Regions from separate parts of the Amorphus sp. MBR-141 genome, predicted to be linked through region 3. Evidence: predicted binding sites of a transcription regulator. Region 3 holds the regulator's gene; each other region holds the start of a gene.
The links. The regulator PhoB, encoded in region 3, activates phosphate uptake and scavenging genes when phosphate is short. The targets are predictions, from matches to a motif close to TGTCATNNANCTGTCAT.
Positions count from the first base shown of each region.

Region 1 (4,210 bases), on a different contig from region 3:
AGCAGAACCAGTCCCCAGGTGTCCGTCAGGCTCGGGAAGACGAAGACGTCGGCCGACGTGTAGTGCGCCACCAGCTCGTCGCCGAGCTTCGGGCCGGTGAACACCACGTCCCGGTAGCGGGACTTCATGTCCTCCAGCGCCGGCCCGCCGCCCACGACCACCTTGGTGCCGGGCAGGTCGAGCTTGAGGAAGGCCTCGATGTTCTTCTCCACCGAGACGCGGCCGACGTACATGAAGATCGGCCCGGGCAGGTTGAGTGCCGGCGGCACGTCCGGGCGGAACTTCTCGTGATCGACGGCGCGCACCCAGCGGTAGAGGTTGGTGAAGCCGCGCTCCGCCAGCGAGCGCTCCAGGGTGGTGTTGGAGACCATGCAGCCGGCGCCCGCGTTGTGGAAGCGGCGCACGAACGAATAGGACCAGCTCAGCGGCACGGGGACGCGTGCCGCGATGTATTCGGGAAAGCGCGTGTGGTAGCTCGTCGTGTAGGGCTGCTTGTTGATGAGGCACCATTTGCGCGCCATCATGCCGAGCGGCCCTTCGGTCGCGATGTGCATGTAGTCGGGCGCCATGTCGTCGATGCGGCGGCGGATCCCGGCGGGTGAGGTGATGCTCAGCCGGATCTCGGGATAGGTCGGCAACGGCACCGTGCGGAAGCCTTCGGGCGACAAAACGTCGACCTCGATGCCCATGCGCCGCAGCTGCTCGATGGTGATCTGCAGCGTCGTGACGACGCCGTTGACCTGCGGATGCCAGGCATCCGTCACCATGACGATCTTGCTCATGCGGCGGCCTGGCGCGTGGTGGCGATCTTCGCCACCGGCTGCGCCCCGATCTCGGTCCAGCGGATCAGCTCGAAGCGCCCGTCCTGCGTCTCGCCGACGGCTGTGCAGCTTTCGACCCAGTCGCCGGTGTTGATGTAGTGCACCCCGTACTCTTCGTGCATCGCGGCATGGTGGATGTGGCCGCAGATGACGCCCTGCACGTCCCGCCGCTGCGCCTCGCCGGCCAGCGTCTGCTCGAACTTGCCGATGAAGTTGACGGCGTTCTTCACCTTCAGCTTCGCCCACGCCGACAGCGACCAGTAGGTCAGGCCCAGCTTGCGGCGCACGATGTTGACCCAGGTGTTGATCCCGAGCGCCGTGACGTAGGCCCAGTCGCCGAGGAAGGCGAGCCACTTGGCGTGCCGGACGACGACGTCGAACTGGTCGCCGTGGATGACCAGATAGCGCTGCCCGTCGAGCCCCTCGTGGATGATGCTGTCGACCACCTCGACGCCGCCGAAATGCGTGCCGACATAGTCGCGCAGGAATTCGTCGTGATTGCCGGGAATGTAGACGACCCGGGCGCCCTTGCGGGCCTTCCGCAGGATCTTCTGGACCACGTCGTTGTGCGGCTGGGGCCAGTACCACGACCGCTTCAGGCGCCATCCGTCGATGATGTCGCCGACCAGGTAGATCGTCTCGGCCTCGTGGTAGCGGAGGAAATCCAGAAGCAGGTCGGCCTGGCACCCGCGGGTGCCCAGATGGACATCGGAGAGGAAGAGCGCGCGGTAGGTCTGCGTCTCGATCCGGTCTGGCACTGGCATCCTATCGACCACGATTCCGGTCCCGAGGGTGTCGATGGGTTCGGTCTGCAAGCTGTTTGCCAGCCTCAGCCTATTTCATCAACTCGATTCGAATATCAACTATATGACACCGCTGTGGTCGATTCACGACCCCGGACCGCGGCATGGCTGTCGGCCGCTCCGTGCGGGGGCGGGCGGGGCGTCCTGAGCCGGCGAAACGGCCCGGCAGATCGCCGCGTCGGCGACCGCCGCAAGGGGGGTGACGGGACCGGCCGACGGTTGACTCTTGCGCCTTCGTCCGTAGTGATAGCGGCACGTTTTTCGCCAGTCGCGGTGGGTTTCGCCGCGCTGCACCGACCACCGAAGATCCTGTTCGACACCGCGGCGGCCAGGGCGCTCGCCTGGGTGATTGCCAAAGAGGACGCAGGAATGCGATCGATTTTGTGTGCGGCGCACGCCGGTGGCCAGGGCAAGACGACCCTGGCCCAGCTCGTCTACCTCGGACTGCAGCGTTCGGGGGCGACGTACAAGCTTGCGTCCGCCGACTTCGTCGACGACACCGGCCGTTCGAAAATCGGCAAGATGTATCCCCAGCGGGTCACCGAGTTCGGCGTCGGTGCCGAACTGTCGATCGCCAAGAAGGCGAACGACATGAACGCCTCCCTGAAATACTGGGACCGGCTCGGTCGCAGCCTGCTCGAAGGCGGCGTGGTGGTCGACCTCGGCGCCAACGTGGTCTCCCAGGTGACTGAATGGGCGCGGGCCCGCCGCGTCAGCCAGATCTTCCAGTCGCGCAAGGCCCCGCCGGTCGACGTCATGCTCGTCTGCCGCGCCGAGAAGCACGCCATCGACGACATTGCCGACCTCGTCCGCCAGTTCAACGACCAGGACGTGATGCCGATCTCGCGCATGTACATCGTCCTCAACGAGGCCGGCGGCAGCTTCTCGACCCTGAAGATCTCCCAGGAGCTCAACAAGATCGCCGAGAACCGCGCGCTGCACTACATCAAGCTGCCGCGCTGCACCTCCGAGCTGTGGCACCTGATGGAGCTGAACTTCGTCTCCATCGAGGACGCCCTGAACCTCACCGAGGACGAGGCGGCGGAGAAGTTCGACATCGACATCTGGGAGGCCACCTCCGGCGTCGCCGACCTCCGGATCTGGTTCGACCGCGTCTATGCGAACATGAAGGAAGAGGGCGTCTTCGAGGGCGCCTGATCCCCGCGCCGCAAGATCGTCGCGATCCGGGCCGCCGTCTCCGAAGGGGGGCGGCGGCCCGTTCGTTTCGGGCGCCGGCGGCGCTGCGGACGCACCTATCCCCAGGAGATGGCGCGGCCGCCCTTGAAGCGGCCCGCGCCGCGCGCCAGGTTTACCGGCGATGACAGTGCACATCCTGAAACTCTGCGTCGGCGCGGACACGATCGACGACCTGCGCGGTTGGGTCGAGCAGCGGGTCGACGCGCGCCGGGCCGCCGGCGAGGAGGCGGTGTCGCGCCATGTCACCCGGATGACGCCGAAGCGCGGCGACGAGATCGCCGGATCCGGGTCGCTCTACTGGGTGATCCGCGGCTTCATCCAGGTCCGCCAGCCGATCCTTCGCCTCGATCCGATCGTCGATGCCGATGGCGTCAAGCGCTGCGCGTTCGTGCTCGCCCCCGACCTGATCGAGACGCGCAAGACGCCGCGGCGGCCGTTTCAGGGCTGGCGGTATCTCACCCCTGCCGAGGCGCCGCCCGACGAGCTCGGGCTCGAGGGGGACGACGACATGCCGGCGGACATGCGCCGCGAACTCGCCGATCTCGGCCTGCTCTGAACGACCGGATTCGCCCGCCCGAACGGCCTCCGCGACACGACGCACTTTGCCTGTCGCGCCGGATGCGCCATCTAAGAGGGGTGAGCAACGACAAACGCCCCACCACCCGCACGCCCGTGCGCCCGACCGTGACCGCTTCGACCGGCCAGCCGCCGGCCGAACGGTCGACCCGTGCCGACATCGACGCCTTCGTGGCGCGATCGCGCACAGTGGCGACGTCCCCCGGCACCGGCCGGCGCGGGCGGCTGATGTTCGCTCTCGATGCGACCATGAGCCGTCAGGCGACCTGGGACCGCGCCTGCGCCATCCAGGCCGATATGTTCGACGAGGCGGGCAAGGTCGGCGGCCTCGACATCCAGCTCGTCTATTTCCGCGGCTTCGGCGAATGCCGGGCCTCGAAATGGGTGTCCGACACCTCCCGGCTGCGCGACCTGATGACGCGGATCGACTGCCGCGGCGGCCTGACCCAGATCCGCAAGGTGCTGCGGCGGGCGATCGAGGAGACGCGGACCGAGAAGGTCCACGCGGTGGTCTATGTGGGCGACTGCATGGAGGAGGCGGTCGACGAGCTCTGCGCCCGCGCCGGCGAGCTGGGCCTTCTGAAGGTGCCGGTGTTCGTCTTCCAGGAGGGCACCGATCCGGCCGCCTCCCGCGCCTTCGCCGAGATCGCGCGGCTGACGGGGGGCGCCCACCTGACGTTCCGCGCCGACGCGGCCGACGAGCTGGGCCGGCTGCTGCGGGCCGTGGCTGCCTATGCGGCCGGCGGCCGGGCGGCACTTGCCGACATGAGCGCGCGCGGCGAAGAGGGGGCGCGGCTCCTGATCGGGAAGATG
Region 1 is NZ_JBRJGW010000007.1:64,171-68,380, forward strand. Features, by position in the region: gene ACSSVZ_RS11410 (glycosyltransferase family 4 protein) at 1-782, opposite strand, end outside; gene ACSSVZ_RS11415 (UDP-2,3-diacylglucosamine diphosphatase) at 779-1,585, opposite strand; gene ACSSVZ_RS11420 (hypothetical protein) at 1,994-2,782, shown strand; gene ACSSVZ_RS11425 (DUF1489 family protein) at 2,943-3,377, shown strand; gene ACSSVZ_RS11430 (VWA domain-containing protein) at 3,440-4,210, shown strand, end outside.
Region 1: a site for PhoB is predicted at 1,678-1,694, ahead of ACSSVZ_RS11415 (UDP-2,3-diacylglucosamine diphosphatase). Genes of this name have one in related genera too.

Region 2 (4,210 bases), 100 kb from region 3:
GGCTGCTGCGCCGAAGCGATTTCCGAACGGCGACCGAGGCCCGGTCCCGGCGGACATCAGGTCGGTTTCGCCGAACACTCCCGACAAAGTTTCGCCGCAATCATAGACCGCTCGCGCCGCCGCTTCCAAGTCCTTTGCGCGACATGGAAAATGGCGGCCTCGCCGGCCGGCGAGGCGGGCGACATGACCGCCGCGGCCGGTGCTGAAGCCGGCCACGCGGCCGATCGGCTGGCCGGAGACCCGGGGCAGGCCAACCGGTTTGGGAGGCGGCCCCGGTCGGGGCCGGCCAGGCGCTACATGATTTGCAGGAGAAGCACGTAGATCGTCCCGGACAGGGTGATCGCGGCCGGCAGCGTGAGCACCCAGGCGAGCGCCAGGTTGCGCACCGTCGACATCTGCAGCCCCGAGCCGTTTGCCGCCATCGTGCCGGCCACGCCCGACGAGAGCACGTGGGTGGTGGACACGGGAAGGCCGTACTGATCGGCCGCCAGGATGGTTGCCATCGCCACCAGCTCCGCCGAGCCGCCCTGCGCATAGGTCAGATGGGTCTTGCCGATCTTCTCGCCGACGGTGACGACGATGCGCTTCCACCCGACCATCGTGCCGAGCCCAAGCGCGATGGCCACGGCGATCTTCACCCACAGCGGTATGAACTTGGTCGCCTCGTCGAGCGACCGCTCGAAGGCCACCAGGTTCTGGTGCGTCTTGGCGTCGAATTTCGGCTCGCCGGTCTTCAGCATCACCCGGATGGTCTCCGAGGCGAGGTACATGTCGTTGCGGACGTTCGAGACCGCGGCTGCCGGCACGTCCGCCAGGGTGGCGGTGTGCTCCACCGTCACCGCCAGCTCCCGGGTGATGTCCGCAAGCGCCGGAACCGTAGCCGGAGACAACGTGCGGTCGCGGACGTAGGCCGTCAGCACCTCCCGCGGATCGCCGGTCGCCTCGACGGCACCCGTGCCCGCCGCGCCGCTGCCCTCAATATTGGTCAGCGACGCCGCCGTCACCTGGGCAAGGGCCCGGAACTGCGCCATGTCGGCCGGGGAGACGGCCCTGTTCAGCGCGTAGGTGGTCGGCACGATGCCGATCAGGATCAGCATGATCAGTCCCATGCCCTTCTGTCCGTCGTTGGACCCGTGGGCAAAGGACACGCCGGTACAAGTCAGCACGAGCAGCCCGCGGATCCACCACGGCGGCGCCTTCTTCCGCTTCGGCTCGCGGTAGAGTTCCGGATTTTTCACCAGCACCTTGAGCGTGATCAGGAGCAGACCCGCGGCCACGAAGCCGACCACCGGCGAGAGCAGCAGCGAGTAGGCGATCTTGACGGCCTGGCTCCAGTCGACGCCCGAGGTGCCGCTCAGACCGTGCAGGATCTGGTTGGCAAGACCGACGCCGATGATCGAGCCGATCAGCGTGTGCGACGACGACGCCGGCAGACCCATGTACCAGGTGCCGAGGTTCCAGATGATCGCCGCGATCAGCAGGGCGAAGACCATCGCCATGCCTGCGGACGAGCCGACGTTGAGGATGAGTTCGACCGGCAGCAGTGAAATGATCCCGAACGCCACCGCGCCCGAGGAGACCAGAACGCCGAGGAAGTTCCACAATCCGGACCAGACCACCGCGAAATGCGCGGGCAGCGCATTGGTGTAGATGACCGTCGCCACGGCGTTCGCGGTGTCGTGAAAGCCGTTCACGAATTCGAAGCCGAGGGCGATCAGGAGCGCCAGGAGCAGGAAGAGAAACGGGATGATCGTGAGCGTCGTCATCCCGCTGGCGACCATGTCGTGCAGGACCGACCAGATCACGAACGCGCAGCCGCCGGCCAGGACGAGCAGGAAAAGAACCAGCCCCGTTCTCCCCTTGTTCTCGCGATCGAGAACGACGCGGGGCTCGGTGTCCGCAGACGATACCTCATCAACGGTGGCGGCTGTCGCGTGCGTCTGCATGGATGATCCCCCGATCCCACTTTGGTCTCAGGGTCATGCAGCTTCGCTGTAACGGCCAAATGACGGGCCGATCCGGGCCGACGCCATGGTGATCGGGAGCATTTCCCGTTCAGACCGAAACGAGCAGACCGAGAAGGGATTTGCTCAAGGCATTGATTCTGGAGCCATTTCTTATCGATCAGGTGTTTCCACCTGATCGGAAAAGGACCTAACGGAACAGGTAGCGGATGCCGAAGCGCAGCTCGTGGCCATCGACGCCGTCGAGGGTGACGCGGCTGCCGTTCGAGCCGGTGCCGGTCTTGGCGTCGCCGAAATTGACGTAGCGGTAGCCGGCGTCCAGCTCGACGGCCTCGGAGAGATCGAGGGTCACGCCGGCGGCGACCGACCAGGCCAGGTTCCATTCGGAGTTGTCGGCGAACGACGTCGTCCCGCCCGCCGGCATGCGCTGCGCGACGGAATCGAGCGACAGGTTCGCCACGCCGAGACCACCCCCGACATAGGGCCGGATCCAGGATTCGGGCGCGAACTCCGCATAGGCGGTGGCGAGCAGCGCGGTGGAGGTCAGCGAGCCGGAAACGGCGCCGCTGCCGGCCGTGCCGCTGGTATCGGCGGAGAAGTCCCGGCCGGGCGCGTAGGCGACGGTGAGATCGCTCCGGAACCAGTTGGAGAAGCGGTAGCCGACGCCGCCGCCGACGCTCACCTGGGCGTCCAGCGTGCCGGTGTCGACGGTCCCCAGGCCCGCCGGTGCGTCGACCACGGACACGCCGGGCGAGGGCGACCAGATGCCGCCGACGTCGAAGCGCACGTAGGCGCCGCGCCGCTCCACCTCGTCGGGAAGGATGTCGTCGGTGTGCTGCAACACCGGCACGTCGGCGGTCGCATCGACGTCGGACGCGGCGGCTCCCCCGCCCGGGACAACCAGCGCGACGATTGCCGCGGCGAGCAGTTTACATGCGTGGCGGTGCATCACGGCTCCTTCGACCCACCGGTGACGAGCGATCGATTCGATCGGTCCGCCACAGTGGGGCGAAGGGCGTTAATTCGGCGTTAACCGTGTTTGTTAACCACGTCCGCCCGCGGCGCGCCGGACCACAAGGCCCGGCGGCGATCAGGCGGCCTGGACCACCGCCGTCGCGATGTCGTCGACGACCGCCTGGACCAGCCCGGCGTCGTCGCCCTCGCCCATCACCCGGATCAGCGGCTCGGTGCCGGACGGGCGCACCACCAGCCGGCCGGCGTTGCCGAGCCGGTCGCGGCCGCTGTCGATGGCCTTCAGCACGATGTCGTTCTCCAGCGGCTTGCCGCCGTTGTAGCGCACGTTCTTCAGGATCTGCGGCACCGGTTCGAAGCGGTGGCAGACCTCCGACACCGGTTTGCCGGTTCCGACCACGACCGACAGGATCTCCAGCGCCGCCAGCAGGCCGTCGCCGGTGGTCGAATAGTCGGCCAGCACGATGTGGCCCGACTGTTCGCCGCCGAGATTGAAGCCGTGGGCGCGCATGTGCTCGACCACGTAGCGGTCGCCGACGCGGGTGCGCGCCAGCGACAGGCCGAGCCCGTTCAGGTAGCGCTCGAGCCCGAGATTGGACATCACCGTGGCGACGAGGCCCGGCGCGGACAGCCGGTCGGCCTCCTTCCACGAGCCGCCGATGACGGCCAGCAGCTGGTCGCCGTCGACGGGCTGGCCTTTCTCGTCGATGACGATCAGCCGGTCGGCGTCGCCGTCCAGTGCCACGCCGATGTCGGCGCGCACCTCCAGCACCTTCTCGCGCACCTGGGTGAGCGAGGTCGAGCCGCAGTCGGTGTTGATGTTCGTGCCGTTCGGCTGGTTGCCGATCGGCACCACCTCGGCGCCCAGCTCCCACAGCGCCTCGGGGGCCACGCGGTAGCCGGCGCCGTTGGCGCAGTCGACCACCACCCGGATGCCGTCGAGGCTAAGATTGCGCGGAAAACTGCGCTTGATGTACTCGATGTAGCGGTCGCGGACGCCGTCGAGGCGCTGCGCCCGGCCGATGTCGGCGCCCGTCGCCAGCCGCTTGGAGAGGTCCTCCTGCATCAGCCGCTCGACCTCCAGCTCCACCTCGTCCGACAGCTTGTAGCCGTCGGAGCCGAAGATCTTGATGCCGTTGTCGTCGTACTTGTTGTGGGAGGCGGAGATCATCACGCCGATGTCGGCGCGCAGCGACCGCGTCAGCATCGCCACCGCCGGCGTCGGCACCGGGCCGAGCAGGAACACGTCCACGCCGACCGCGGTGAAGCCGGCG
Region 2 is NZ_JBRJGW010000003.1:194,514-198,723, forward strand. Features, by position in the region: gene ACSSVZ_RS05765 (inorganic phosphate transporter) at 294-1,946, opposite strand; gene ACSSVZ_RS05770 (outer membrane protein) at 2,155-2,913, opposite strand; gene glmM (phosphoglucosamine mutase) at 3,055-4,210, opposite strand, start outside.
Region 2: a site for PhoB is predicted at 1,995-2,011, ahead of ACSSVZ_RS05765 (inorganic phosphate transporter). Genes of this name have one in related genera too.

Region 3 (4,210 bases):
GGTCGCCGCGCACAGGCGCTCGGCGAACCGCTCCTGCTCGGGAATCCGGAACACGTTCGAGGTGTGCCAGACCTTGCTGGCCATGGCGGTCATGGTTTCGACCAGGTGGGGATGGGCGTGACCGAGCGCGGTCACGGCGATGCCCGAGCCGAAATCGAGATATCGTCGGCCGTCGGACCCGTTGAGCCAGGCACCCTCGCCGCTCTCGAACGAGAGATCAGCGCGCGCATAGGTCTTGTACAGGGCCGACGTTGTCATTGGTTCTCTCAAGTTTAGGTGCCGCGGTCGGATTGTTGGCACCCGAAAAACAAATCGTGCCGCCAAGAGGCGGCACGATGGAAAGCTTTCTATATTCGAGGAACGCCGCCCGCTGTCAATGTCCGACGGCCTTCCGGCAGGGTTCCCGCATGGCTGCGGCGGCGGGAATTCGGTTGGGGAAAACCGACGCGCCGCAGGCCACCTGGATCAGCTGAATCTTGTCATCGATTCGCGTGATGTTGTAGTATCTAAATCGTTAAGGCACGACATATCGTGCACGGCCCCACCCAGACCCGCATCGGCGCACACACGCGGCGTTGTCCGCGAGGCCGAAGGATTCTGCGAGCCACAGACGGAGGTCCCGAGATGGCCGACGACACACCGATGTCCTGGACTGAAGAACGCGTTTCGCTCCTCGAGAAACTCTGGGCCGAGGGGCTGAGCGCGAGTCAGATCGCCGGACAGCTGGGAGGTATCACCCGCAACGCGGTGATCGGCAAGATCCATCGCCTCGGCCTGTCCGGTCGCGCCAAGGCGCCGGGCGCGTCCCGGCCGCGCAAGCCGCGCCCGGCCTCCAAGCCGAGCGGCGGCCGCGTCGGGGGCAACGGCGGCGGCGCGACCACCAGTGGCGGTGGCGGCGGCGGCGCGGCGATCTCCCGCCAGACCCGTCTCGTCGGCAACACCGCGCTGAAGATCGTCGCCCAGGCCGAGATGGAAACCCAGCTGGCGCCGACCGCGGCGATGTCGGCCGAAGTCGTCCCGTTCGGCGAGCGCAAGACGCTGATGGAGCTCAACGAGCACACCTGCCGCTGGCCGATGGGCGATCCGGGCAGCGACGACTTCGCCTTCTGCGGCCGCGAGTCGACGCCCGGCCAGCCCTACTGCAACGCCCATTCGCGGGTCGCCTACCAGCCGGCGCCCGATCGCCGCAAGTCCCGCTCCGGCGGCGGTGGCAGCGGCAGCCGCTGACCGGCGCCGCAGCCCGGGTAGCGGGTATGGGGCCACGTCCAGTCGATCAGGTGTGACCGCCTGATCGGACGTGGCTCTGGCCCGGCCGCCCGTCCTGAGCCTGCCAGATCCCGGCGCCGCGGCGCCGGGATTTTTCGTGCCCGGCGCCGTGCCTGGAAGGACGACGCGTCCGGCACGACGGCGGCCGCCCGCCATCGGCGCGCCGCCCCCGCCGCTCCGGCTCCGGCTATTTCTCCAGGACGGCGAACTGGTCGTTGAAGGCATAGCCCGCCCCGCGCACCGTGCGGATCGGATCGAGCGCCTTGCCGCGGTTGATCGCCTTGCGCAGCCGGCCGACGTGCACGTCCACGGTGCGCTCGTCGACATAGACGTCGTGGCCCCACACCCCGTCGAGCAGCTGCTCGCGGGAGAACACCCGGCCCGGCGACTGCATCAGGAACTCCAGCAGGCGGAACTCGGTCGGCCCGAGATGGATCTCGCGGCCGGCCCGGCGCACCCGGTGGGTGGTGCGGTCGAGCTCGATGTCGCCCGCCGACAGCATGCCCGACACCACCGCCGGCTTGCTGCGGCGCAGGATCGCCCGGATCCGCGCCATCAGCTCCGGCACGGAGAACGGCTTCACCATGTAGTCGTCGGCGCCGGTCGACAGGCCGCGGATGCGTTCGGCTTCCTCGCCCCGCGCCGTCAGCATGATGACCGGCAGCTTCTCGGTCTGGGCGCGGTTGCGCAGCCGCCGGCACAGCTCGATGCCGGACAGGCCCGGCAGCATCCAGTCGAGGATGAGCACGTCCGGCACGCTCTCCCGCAGCCGGATCTCGGCGTCGTCGCCGCGCGCGCAGGCGTCGACCGCGTAGCCTTCCGCCTCCAGGTTGTAGCGCAGCAGCAGCGTCAGCGATTCCTCGTCCTCGACGATCAAGACCTTCGGCATGAGCGCACGCCCCCGTTCCTGCTCAATCGTCTGCGCTGTAATTGGCCGGGATATAGCTTGATTCATCATGCTTGGGTCGTTCCTCCTGCGGCTGCTCGCCGGTGACCATGAAGTGGATGTTTTCGGCGATGTTGGTCGCGTGATCGCCGATCCGCTCGATGTTCTTCGCGCAGAAGAGGAGATGGGTGCAGAAGGTGATGTTGCGCGGATCCTCCATCATGTAGGTCAGGAGTTCGCGGAACAGCGAGGTGTACATGGCGTCGATCTCGTCGTCGCGGTTGCGCACCGCATGGGCCGCCTCGAGATCCTGGGCCGTGTAGGCGTCGATCACCGCCTTCAGCTGCTCCAGCGTGATCTCCGAGATGTGCTCGACCCCGAAGATCAGCCGCTTCGAGTGGAACTGGCCCTGCAGCGCGATCACCCGCTTGGCGATGTTCTTGGCAAGATCGCCGACCCGTTCCAGGTCGCTCGACACCCTGAGCGCCGCGATGATCTCGCGCAGGTCCTTGGCGACCGGCTGGCGGCGCGCGATGACGCTGATGGCGCGCTCCTCCACCTGCCGCTGCATCTCGTCGAGGCGGTGGTCCTGGAGGATGACGCCCTGGGCCCGGGCGATGTCGATCTTGGCCAGCGCCGTCACCGCCTCGGAGACCAGCCGCTCGGCCAGCCCGCCCATTTCGGCGATGCGGCCGACCAGGTCGCGCAGTTCCTCGTCGTAGGCTCCGGTGATGTGGTCGCTCATGTCGGTTTCTTCTTCGTTCGCCGGAGCACGCCCCGCTCGGATCGGGCTGATCCGGGCGGCGCGGATGTGCTCGCCTGATGACCCGCGATGACGATGACTCCAGGTCCGGGCGACCTGCAATCACAAACCGCGGCCGTTGCGCGCGACCCGGCGCGGGACCGGGCCGACCGGGCCGCCCCCGGCCCGGCCGCTCAGCCGAAGCGGCCGGTGATGTAGTCCTGGGTGCGCGTTTCCTTCGGGCTGGTGAAGACGAAGTTGGTGGGCCCCTCCTCGACCAGCAGCCCGAGATGGAAGAACGCCGTGCGCTGGGAGACGCGCGCCGCCTGCTGCATCGAATGGGTGACGATGACGATCGTGTAGTTCTCGCGCAGCTCGTCGATCAGCTCCTCCACCTTGGCGGTGGCGATCGGGTCGAGGGCCGAGCACGGCTCGTCCATCAGGATCACTTCCGGGTTCACCGCGATGGCGCGGGCGATGCACAGGCGCTGCTGCTGGCCGCCCGACAGGCCGGTGCCGGCCTCGTGCAGCCTGTCCTTCACCTCGTTCCACAGGCCCGCCTTCTGCAGGCTCTTCTCGACGATCTCCTCGAAGTCCGCCTTCGAGCGGGCGAGGCCGTGGATCTTCGGGCCGTAGGCGATGTTGTCCCAGATCGACTTCGGGAACGGGTTCGGCTTCTGGAACACCATGCCGACGCGCGCCCGCAGCTCGACCACGTCGAGGCGCGGATCGTAGATGTTGGTGTCCGAGATCAGCATCTCGCCCTCGACCCGGCAGCTGTCGATGGTGTCGTTCATGCGGTTGAAACAGCGCAGGAACGTCGACTTGCCGCAACCCGACGGGCCGATGAAGGACGTCACCGCCCGCTCGGGAATGTCGATGGAGACCCCGTACAGGGCCTGCTTCGCGCCGTAGAACACATCGACGCCCGAGGCCTTGATCTTCACCGGCCGCGGCTGCGCGTCCGGCGTCCGGACGGTCTCCACCATCACCTTTTCCTTCGCTTCGACTGCCACTGCACTCATCACCACTCTCCCGTCACTTGCGAGGCTGGCCCGGTCCCGGTCGCCATCCTCGGTTCGATTACCAGCGCCGCTCAAGCTTGCTGCGCAAAAATATCGCGATCATGTTCATCACGATCAGGAAGCCGAGCAGCACGAGGATCGCCGCCGAGGTCCGCGCCATGAAACCGCGTTCCGGGCTGTCGGCCCAGATGAAGATCTGCGTCGGCAACGCCGTTGCCGGGTCGAGGATCCCGCCAGGCGGGCTGGTGATGAAGGCGTTCATGCCGATCAGCAACAGCGGCGCCGTTTCGC
Region 3 is NZ_JBRJGW010000003.1:299,067-303,276, forward strand. Features, by position in the region: gene ACSSVZ_RS06230 (acetylornithine transaminase) at 1-258, opposite strand, end outside; gene ACSSVZ_RS06235 (GcrA family cell cycle regulator) at 625-1,227, shown strand; gene phoB (phosphate regulon transcriptional regulator PhoB) at 1,454-2,155, opposite strand; gene phoU (phosphate signaling complex protein PhoU) at 2,178-2,897, opposite strand; gene pstB (phosphate ABC transporter ATP-binding protein PstB) at 3,089-3,883, opposite strand; gene pstA (phosphate ABC transporter permease PstA) at 3,978-4,210, opposite strand, start outside.

Region 4 (4,210 bases), on a different contig from region 3:
ATCGCTGCCGCCGCAAGCGACTGGCAGCGCACGGTGATCCAGCCGATGCGGACGGCCCGCCGCCGGCTCAAGGCCGGGTCGCCGCACCTTCCCGAGGACACCGTCGCCGCGCTTCGCCGTGAGGTGCTGGCTTCGGAGATCGCCTGCGAGCACGGCGAACAGCTGATCATCGCGGGCGCAGCAGAAGCCCTGCCCGATGCCCCCCGGACCATGGAGGCGGGAGAGGCTGTCGTGGCCAACGTGCTGGCCTACTGCGCGGCGGCCGGGCTCAGGCTCGAACGGTCCGACGCCCAGGCGCTGGCCACGGTGTTCGCCGCGAAGCTGCCAGACCCCGACGCCAATCTGGCCGCTGCGCAGGTGCTGGACAGCCTCGGCTGATCACGGGAAGAGCTTCGGCCGGATTGCCCCTCTCCGATTGACCGTCACCAGAGGACGCATGGTAGTGTGCGCTGCAACGGGGGCGGGCCTGGCAAGGGCACCGATGCGCCCGAACGACCTGCTCCAGCGGAGGCCTTCCATGCCGATCGTCAATCGCTTTGCCGATCTCCTGCCCGACATCACGGCATGGCGCCGCGACTTCCATCAGCACCCCGAGACCCTCTACGACGTGCACCGCACCGCCGCTCGGGTGGCGGAGCTCCTGACCCACTTCGGGGTCGACGAGGTGGCGACCGGGATCGGCCAGACGGGCGTGGTGGGCGTGATCCGGGGGCGGACCGACACCGCCGGGCGGGTGATCGGCCTGCGGGCCGACATGGACGCGCTTCCCATTCACGAAACCACCAACCGCCCCTACGCCTCGACGGAGCCCGGCAAGATGCATGCCTGCGGCCACGACGGCCACACGGCGATGCTTCTAGGTGCGGCCCACTATCTGGCCGAGACCCGCAAATTCGACGGCACGGCGGTGGTGATCTTCCAGCCGGCCGAAGAGGGCGGCGCCGGCGGCAAGGCGATGATCGACGACGGTCTGATGGACCGCTTCGGCATCCAGCAGGTCTACGGCATGCACAATTATCCGGGCCTGCCGGTCGGCGAGTTCGCGATCCGGCCGGGGTCGTTCATGGCGTCGGCGGACCTGATCGAGATCGCCATCGAGGGGAGGGGCGGCCATGCGGCCTGGCCCCACACCACCGTGGATCCGGTGCTTGTCGGCGCGCACATCGTGACCGCCGTCCAGTCGATCGCCTCGCGCTCCGTCGATCCGCTCGAAGCCGTCGTGGTGTCGATCACCCAGTTTCATGCCGGCGATACCGACAACGTGATCCCGGCGACGGCGCGGCTGGCCGGGACGGTGCGCACCCTCAGCCCCGACGTGCGGGATTTCGTCGAGGGGCGGCTGCGGGAACTCGTCGAGGCGACGGCGGCGTCCTTCGGGGCCAGGGCGACGCTCAGCTACGAGCGCAACTATCCGGTCGTGGTGAACGACGCAGCCGAAACGGAATTCGTGAGCCGGGTCGCCGCCGATATCGCCGGCGCCGACCGGGTCGACACCAACGCGGTGCCGATGATGGGCGCGGAGGACTTCTCGTTCATGCTGGAATCCCGGCCGGGCGCGTTCATTTTCATGGGCAACGGCGACAGCGCCAAGCTCCACAATCCCGACTACGACTTCAACGACGAGGCGATCCCCTACGGCTGCTCCTACTGGGTGCGCCTGGCGGAAACCGCGCTGGCGGCGCGCGCCTGAATGCCTGTCTCGTTCATGTCGCGGCGATCTGAACGGGAAGGAATTGCTCGAGCCATTGGTTCTGGAGCGGTTCTCCTCGACCGACTGGTCCTGCCTCGTCGGAAAGGGCCCCCGACGCCGGCGACGTCGGACGGGCTCAGGACCCGACGAGGCGCAGGTCGCGCTTCTTCTCGAAGACCCGCAGCACCTTCTCCAGGTCGTGGCCGCGCTTGAGGACCGCCCCGCCGGCGTTCACCACCGCATAGGCGCCCTGCTTGCGCGCCAGTGCTGGCGTCTTGGTGACGCGATAGAGGGGAACCTCGGCCGTGCGCCGGAAGATCGAGAAGGTCGCCTGATCGCGGTGATGGTCGATGGCGTAGTCGCGCCACTCTCCTTCGGCGACCTTGCGCCCATAGAACCGGAGAATGAGGCTCAGCTCGGTGCGGTGGAAGGTGGTGAGCCGCAGGGCGGGGTTGGACGGTCTGGAGCCGCCGAACTGGATCACGCTGGCCGGGGATCGACTTTCTTCCGTCTCGCTCATCACGCCTCCTGCCGTCATTCCGCTGACATGATCGGGGTAAAGGCGCCAGGCATCAAGGGGTGGCGCCTATGCGTCGCAGGCAATTGCCGGCACCGCAGGCCCTCGGCTTCGCCGCCGCCTGGGGCGCGCAAATGATCCCCGTTCCGACAAAATTCAGCCCTTTCGCCGCCATGGGGAACCTGCAGGTTGGTTTGGCGTTATCCGGTTGATCCGGTCGCGCTCGGCTTTGGTAATCGTCAGCCCCCCAGCCCCCCGAAGCTGACGACGCGGCCGGATCGCCTACCTCCAGGCTAACGCATTAGGGTCGACCGAAAGGTCGGCCCTTTTTTCTTTTCGACCGCCTGCTTAGCTATCGCTCACAGGGGCTGCGGCTCTTGCGAACCGCACGTGGGTTCGGCAAGACAGCGTTGCCTGCGCGCCGGCACCGGCCGGTCGTGCACCTGGACATCGAAGCAACAAGAGACGGTGAAAACGGCCATGACCGGCGAAAGCGATACCTCGCCCGCATCCGAAACCCGCGCCTTCGAGGCAGACGTTTCGCGGCTGCTGCACATGATGGTGCACTCGGTCTATTCTAAGAAGGACGTCTTCCTCCGCGAACTGATCTCGAACGCCGCTGATGCGTGCGAGAAGCTGCGCTATCGCGCCGTCACCGATGTCGACCTCCTCGGTGGCGACGCCGCGCTGAAGGTGCTTGTCGAGACCGACAAGGCGGCGGGGCGCCTCACCATTTCCGACAACGGCGTCGGCATGACGCGCGACGAGCTGGTCGAGAATCTCGGTACCATCGCGCGCTCCGGCACCCGTGCCTTCCTGGAGGCGGCCGCCGGCAGCGGCGACGGATCAGGCCTCATCGGTCAGTTCGGCGTGGGCTTCTACTCCGCCTTCATGGTGGCGAGCGAAGTGGTGGTCGTCAGCCGTGCCGTGGGCGCCGAGGAGGCCTGGACCTGGCGCTCCGACGGATCCGGTTCGTTCACCGTCGAGCCCGCCGGTGACGACGCTCCGGCGCGGGGCACCCGGGTGACCATGATCCTCAACGACGACTCCAAGGAGTTCGCCGAGGCAGCGACGGTCGAGCGCACCATCCGGCACTATTCCGCCCACGTGCCGGTACCGGTGTTCGTCAGGCCGGATCCCGGCGGCGACGAGAAGGAAGTCGTCGACGGCACCGCCCTGTGGGTGAAGCCGAAGAGCGAGATCTCCTCCGAGGAATACAAGGAATTCTACCATTTCGTGTCCGGCAACTGGGATGCGCCGGCGTTCACGATCCACTACCGGGCCGAGGGCCGACAGGAGTACACGGTCCTCCTGTTCGTGCCGGAGACCCAGCCGTTCGATCTCTTCGATCCGGACCGGCGCGGCCGGGTGCGGCTGTATGTCCGCCGGGTGTTCATCACCGACGATGCCGACGTGTTGCCGTCCTGGCTGCGCTTCGTGCGCGGCGTGATCGATTCCCAGGACCTGCCGCTCAACCTCTCCCGCGAGATGCTGCAGACGAACCCGCTGCTGGCGGCGATCCGAAAGGCGGTCACCAACCGCGTTCTGTCGGAGCTGGAGAAGGCTGCCGGCAACGACGCTGAGGCCTATACGAAATTCTGGGCCACTTTCGGCGCGGTGTTGAAAGAGGGCCTCTACGAGGATCCCGAGCGGCGCGATGCCCTCTTCAAGCTGTCCCGCTTCCACACCACCAGCGATCCGGAGGGGTGGCGCTCGCTCAGCGACTATGTCGGCGCCATGAAGGAAAACCAGACGGCGATCTACTACGCGATCGGCGAGAATCCCTCAGCGCTCGCCGAGGCGCCGCACCTGGAAGGTTTCCGGGCCCGCGGCATCGAGGTCCTGCTGCTGACCGACCCGGTCGATTCGTTCTGGGTCCAGGCGGCGGTCGGCTTCGACGGAAAGCCGTTCCAGTCGGTTACCCAGGGCAAGGCGGATCTCGACGCGATCCCGCTCTCCGACGCCGACGGGAGCAAGGATGACGACGCTGCCGCCCGTGCGGG
Region 4 is NZ_JBRJGW010000007.1:183,962-188,171, forward strand. Features, by position in the region: gene ACSSVZ_RS11985 (TIGR02444 family protein) at 1-378, shown strand, start outside; gene ACSSVZ_RS11990 (M20 aminoacylase family protein) at 518-1,690, shown strand; gene ACSSVZ_RS11995 (DUF2794 domain-containing protein) at 1,827-2,210, opposite strand; gene htpG (molecular chaperone HtpG) at 2,688-4,210, shown strand, end outside.
Region 4: a site for PhoB is predicted at 2,223-2,239, ahead of ACSSVZ_RS11995 (DUF2794 domain-containing protein). Genes of this name have one in related genera too.